One region of the Alteromonas sp. PRIM-21 genome, then DNA from elsewhere that is predicted to be linked to it. Evidence: predicted binding sites of a transcription regulator. Region 1 holds the regulator's gene; the other holds the start of a gene.
What was found. Region 1 encodes FNR, which switches genes on or off when oxygen is low (the NO sensors DNR and NnrR bind a similar motif). Its sites were predicted from a motif close to TTGATCTAGATCAA; they were not measured.
Positions count from the first base shown of each region.

Region 2: the regulator FNR is predicted to act here: its motif matches at 1,693-1,706, upstream of ccoG (cytochrome c oxidase accessory protein CcoG).

Region 1 covers NZ_JADOEK010000003.1:113,907-117,119, reverse strand. Annotated here, with positions in the region: gene IW644_RS07195 (heavy metal translocating P-type ATPase) at 1-501, shown strand, start outside; gene ccoS (cbb3-type cytochrome oxidase assembly protein CcoS) at 503-733, shown strand; gene IW644_RS07185 (sulfite exporter TauE/SafE family protein) at 720-1,379, shown strand; gene fnr (fumarate/nitrate reduction transcriptional regulator Fnr) at 1,425-2,165, shown strand; gene uspE (universal stress protein UspE) at 2,359-3,213, shown strand, end outside.
Region 2 covers NZ_JADOEK010000004.1:125,574-128,786, forward strand. Annotated here, with positions in the region: gene IW644_RS08355 (serine/threonine protein kinase) at 1-202, opposite strand, end outside; gene ccoG (cytochrome c oxidase accessory protein CcoG) at 199-1,629, opposite strand; gene IW644_RS08365 (hypothetical protein) at 2,111-2,476, shown strand; gene IW644_RS08370 (DUF3016 domain-containing protein) at 2,596-3,141, shown strand.

The sequences.
Region 1 (3,213 bases):
GAAACCCTCGATATATTGGCAAAAAGTCATACCCTAGCTGTATTAAGCGGCGATACACAGCAAAACGTCGACTCCCTAACGAAACCTTTACCAATTTCCACCGCTAAAGGGGGTCTTACCCCAGAACAGAAATACGAAGCGGTTCAAGCTATGCAGCAATCGGGCTCCAAGGTAATGATGATGGGCGATGGTATTAATGACGCGCCAGTGCTTGCTAGTGCCGATGTAGCGATAGCAGTAGGTAATGCGACAGATGTTGCGAAGACTGCTGCCGACGTGATATTGCTAGGCGACCAGCTACTTTCTGTACCGGAGTTAATTAAAACCTCGCACCAAGTGAAACAAAAAATAAGACAAAATATTGGTTGGTCGTTAGGTTACAATGTGCTGATCTTACCCTTCGCCGTATCAGGCCTGCTTTCACCGTGGATGGCGGTTGTTGGAATGTCATTAAGCAGTATCATAGTAGTGACAAACTCTACGCGACTTCTGGGCAAATAGTATGAGCATAATTTACGTTTTAATACCAATCGCGATCATCATAGTAGCTGTGGCAATTGTGATATTCTTCTGGGCGGTTAAAACCAATCAGTTTGAAGATTTAGACCGTCAGGGTTACAGTATTTTGTTTGATGATGACCTTCCGCCTGAGGAAAAAAAGCTCGCTGAGCAACGCAAGCAATTTCAGGATAGTAAAGTAGATAAAAGCCAAGAGTCGCATGGAGGGGATTAATTATTTCTCAGCCTTTCTTATCGGCTTAGCTGGCGGTGTTCACTGCGTGGGCATGTGCGGTGGTATAGTGGCAGCGCTAAGAATGGTGTCACCAAAAGGTGCTTCAGCATTACCCTATACCCTAGCCTACAATATAGGACGTATAGCAAGCTACACCATCGCTGGCGCGCTAACTGGGGCGCTTGGAAAAATAGCCGCCGACTACGTGCCCCTTGCCAACTATGCCCTATCTTTGCTTAGCGGCCTTATGCTGTTGTTGCTAGCCTGTTATTTAGGTAAATGGTGGACGGGTTTAACGGTATTGGAAAGCGCTGGAAAAGGATTGTTTTCTAAACTGCAGCCACTATCTAAGCGTTTTTTACCGTTCAAAACCCCTTTTAGCGCTATCCCTTATGGGTTTATCTGGGGCTGGTTACCTTGTGGATTAGTGTATTCAACACTTACTTGGTCTTTGGCTGCTGGCAATGCAGTACAAGGCGCCGCCGTGATGTTTTTCTTCGGTTTAGGTACTTTGCCAACGCTACTCGCAGCAAGTGCAGGCAGTCAGTATATTGTTAGTAGTTTTCAAAACAGTCACGTTAGACAACTCATCGCAGTAATAATGGCCATATATGCAGCCTATCTTATTCATGGCGCAATCGTTTAAAAATAGGTGTATTATTGTCGTGGGGTCTTTAAAAGAGCATGCATTATGAGCAAAGGAAGCCAATTTTCTATTCACTGTCAAAACTGTAGCTTTAGTCACCTGTGTTTACCCGTTGCACTAAACAAAACAGAAATTGAATCTCTTGACGATATAATCGAGCGCAAAAAACCGCTTCATAAAGGCGATACGCTCATTCAAACTGGCGATAAATTTCGTTCCCTTTTTGCGGTAAGAACAGGTTCTTTTAAATCATTTGTAACTAATCAAGAAGGTGAAGAGCAAATCACCGGCTTCCACTTCCCGGGTGATATTATTGGTTTTGATGCCCTGCGTGAAAGTAAGCATCAAAGTTACACTTCTGCGCTAGAAACCGCCATGGTGTGTGAACTGCCTTATGACACACTTGATGAAATGTCGGTTCAATTTCCCAAACTACGCCATCAGATCATGAGCTTTATGAGCGCTGAGATAAAACAAGATCACGACATGATCATGCTTTTAAACAAGCGTACTGCTGAAGAGCGTTTGCTGTATTTTATATCACACCTTTCCCAGCGTTTTGAAGAGCGTGGCTTTTCGCACAGAGAGTTTCACCTAACTATGACCCGAAACGAAATCGGCAACTATTTAGGCTTAACGATAGAAACCATTAGCCGTCTATTAAGTCGTTTTCAGAAGGAAAACATTATCAAGGTAGACGGAAAATTGATCTCTATTTTGGATTTTGATCGGTTAAATACCAAGCTAGAGGCGTTAAATGGCCCTAGCGTAGTTTGTAACGGTTAATTTATTCTTCTTTTATCTTAAGCGCGCTACATGCGCGCTTTTTAGTTTATCAACGAATTATTTACGCCTTGATCCAAAACAACTCACGTTTTTCTAAATGTCGTTTATAGTTAATGTAAATGGTTTATATAAACTGTTTTGAAACAATATCGATGTCGACAGCGATACGAAGCTTTGTAGTTGAGGAGACGTTATGATTGAGTGTAAACGAATTCTTGCCGTGGTGGACGCGGAACGCGACAACCAGCCTGCCCTAAGCCGTGCCTATGAACTTGCATCAAAAACCGGCGCCACGGTTACCGCTATGATGGTGGTATATGATTTGTCTTACGATATGACAACCATGCTTAGCCCCGACGAACGTGAATCAATGCGCGATGCCGTTACAAAAGAACACGCCAAATGGCTATCTGCCCAGCTAAAAGAACAAGGCTTTTCAGAGACCGATATTGTGGTTGAGTGGAACAACCGTGCTTATGAGTCGATTATTTATTACGCCCTTAATAACCAAATTGACTTAGTAGTAAAAGCTACTAAAAAACATGACGACCTTGCGTCAGTGATCTTTACACCTACGGACTGGCACTTAATGCGCAAATGCCCTCGCCCTGTACTACTCGTGAAAGAACATGATTGGCCAGAAGGCGGTGAAATCATTGCTGCAGTGAACGTAGGGAGCGAAGATGATGAACACGCTGCACTAAACGACAAGCTTACATTAATCGCGAATGACTATGCCTCTTTGCTGAAAGGTAACGTTAATTTAGTCAACAGCTACCCTTCAACACCACTCAACATTGCCATCGAAGTGCCGGAGTTTGACCCAGACACGTATCACGATGCGGTAAAAAACCATCATATTAAAGAAATGCGTAGTCACGCACTCAAATACGGTATTCCAGATAATAAATGTGTGGTTAAAGAAGGCTTACCTGAAAAAGTTATCCCACAAGTAGCAAAAACACTGGATGCAGAGTTAGTTGTAATAGGTACCGTGGGACGGGTGGGTATTTCAGCAGCGCTTATTGGCAATACTGCCGAACACGTT
Region 2 (3,213 bases), on a different contig from region 1:
CTTCAAGAATTTGCGCGTCTGTCCATCGACCTGGGCGATAGAATTTTGCCACATAGCGCTGACCGTCTTCAGCCAAAAATTGATAAACGCGGTTTTCATAGCTGTTGAGCGCAAGCAGGCCGCTTTGAAGAAAAATGCCCTGGCTTTCCAGGGCATCAAGTATGGTGTCTGGACTAAGCCCAGAAAAAGAAAAATCTGTCATCGATAAAGGAATTTGGTTGGTTCATCAACAGTAACCGTTTCCCCATCAATTGTGGTGGTTACACTGATAAAAATATCGGTAACCGTATCTTCCAGATTATAAGCGTCCGTTGCAACTGAAATCGGTGTACTGTATACCGCACCACCTTTAACTGTCACTTCTTGCTCTCCTATGTATTCATAGTCAGGAAGACCTTTTACAGCAATGGTATACGTTTGCTCTTGCTGGGTTTTGTTGAGCACTTTAATCGTATATACGTTTTCAATAAGCCCTTCATTGGTCTCGCGGTACAATGAATTTCTATCGCGGATGATGTCGACTTCTGTTGGACTGCGCATCCAAATATTGGCAAACAACAAACCCATCATAACCAAAAGAACGACAAAGTAACCAATTAGCTTAGGACGAAAAACGTGAGTCTTGCCGCCCGCAAGCTCTTCTTCTGAGGTGAAGCTTATCAAGCCTTTGGGATAACCCATTTTATCCATAACGCCGTTACAGGCATCAACACAGGCACCGCAGTTGATGCATTCGTATTGAAGGCCGTTGCGAATATCAATTCCAGTTGGGCAGACTTGAACGCATAAATTGCAGTCAATGCAGTCACCTAAGCCTTTTTCCTGCACCTGTTCGTGACTGAGCTTGCGAGGGCGTGGACCGCGTTGTTCGCCACGTTTTGCATCGTAAGATACGGTGAAAGTATCTTTGTCGAACATGGCAGATTGGAATCGTGCATAAGGACAGATGTGCGTGCACATAATTTCACGCATATAGCCTGCATTCCCGTAGGTACAAACTGCAAAAAAGATAACCGAGAAACCCGCCCAGAAGCTGGTGTCAAATGTGACGAAGTCAACAAACAGGGCATCAATAGGGGTGAAGTAGCCGACAAAGGTTAGCGCAGTTAATAGTGCTACCAGAACCCAAGCAGTATGCTTAGCTGTTTTACGCAAAAATTTGTCAGTATCCATTTTGCGCGCATCAAGGGCTATACGCTTGTTTCGTGGGCCTTCGAACTTTTCTTCAAACCAAGTGTATATATATACCCATGTCGTTTGTGGGCACATAAAGCCACACCACACTCTGCCAGCGAAGGTAGTGACAAAAAACAAAGCGAAAGCGGAAACAATGAATATATAAGCCAGCAACGTAAGATCTTGAGGCCACAAAGTAAGTGAGAAAATAGTAAAACGCTGTTCGCCAATATCAAGTAGTACTGCCTGATGGCCGTTGTACTGAATCCACGGAATAATGGCAAAAAGAGCTAAAAAGAAAAGACCAAAGAAACGCCTAAATGTTTCCAGAGGGCCCTGCACAGCGCGCACATAAATACGGCTACGGGAATCGTGTCGTTTACCCTCTGTGGCTCCTTTGGGCTTATGTACTTTTACCGGTGTAACGTTTTTGACCGGTATTTGTTCATTCATAGCTTAACCTTATGTGACGTAACAAACTGCCTGTGCAGTATAACTGCGTTCAACACGTCATATTTAATATAGATCAATAATGCGGCGTATGGTCTACCTTTTTAAACTTTCAGTCAATACTGAAAGTTCAGAAAGTAATATGGGTCGGTTGTTATTTTTCTCTGGCATTATGTCATTTTGTAAATTTCTACGTACAACGACATGGCTTACGAGCAGAAAATTGGATAAATAGTTAGACCTAAAAAGTGTTGGTTGAAAAAGTATACAAGTTATACCTTAGTATAAACTACAGTGTTTACAGCAAGTTAGATAGCACACTACCATGAAGAGCAATTATGTGGCCAATAAGTATCCAAATCATGTACAGTGAACCTCGTTGTAAAACAAATTAGTAAAGCATTTATGAAGCATATTGTTGGTGAAAGGCGCACAAAGTAGGCGCTACTTGCTGTAAACCCCTATCAAAGTTAGCTGAGAAGTTATGTTACGGTTCTTTATTATCGCTGCGGAAATTATTGTTTTGGTAATAGTACTGCGCTCTCCTTTTGTCCAGTATCTATTTGAAGATATCCAAAACTCTGTTTCTGACTGGCTGGTGTCCATTGCTACGCTTCCAGAGCGAAAAGAATTACGTAGTTTGCAAGATAAAATAAATATTGAATTAAGCCCTTTGAAACCTTACCAGCAAAGTTACGTCAAACAAATTACTGCCGATGCTGCGAGCGTAAAACGCTTCCATCACATTTATTGTGAAAACGACGATATAAACCCTAACTTTACGGGAACTAAACGCGCAAAACTGTGCCTAATTGTTAAGCAGTCTCCGGTTATGCAAGTTTCAAAGTGACATTAGCGTTTTACGTAAGAAAAAGTTAAACCTAAAACATTTTCTAATGTTTTTTTGATTAATAACTTTTTCAACGCTTGCTAACTTAAGGTTAAACGACTGAATTTAGGAGCATGAAAGTGAATAAATTACGTACTTTTTCTTGTTTAAGTTGCGCCGCAGCCGTAGGGGCTCTTGTTGTTTTTGCGCCAACCCAAGCCGCTGAGGTAGAGATAACATGGGAAGAGCCAGAGTCTTACAGTGACGTCAGGCCAGCCAATGAATCCCGTAAACGCTTTCGTGAGCGAACCTTAAAAGACTTGGAAGAGCACATTACGGAATTAGCGAGCGACTTACCCGAATCACAGGTTCTGTCGATGACAGTGACTAACGTTGATTTGGCTGGTCAAGTTTGGCCTAGCCAGTTTGTAGGTTTTGGCAGCGGGGCTGGCAGCGATGTGCGAATAATCAAACGTATTGATATTCCAAGAATGACGTTTAGTTACTCGCTATCTAATTCTGATGGTCAGGTCATACTAAGTGGTGAAGATGTGAAGCTTAAAGACATGGACTTTATGGAGTCGAATATTCGTCACAACCGCACCGAGTCGTTGTCGTACGAGAAAGCCATGCTTAACGACTGGTTTGCCGATACGTTCTCCACGCAAGTTGCGGCAAACGATTAATACATTCCCTTAAAAAGGCAATAAAAAAGGTCACGTGTAGTGACCTTTTTTGTGTTGTTAGCACAACTTTAT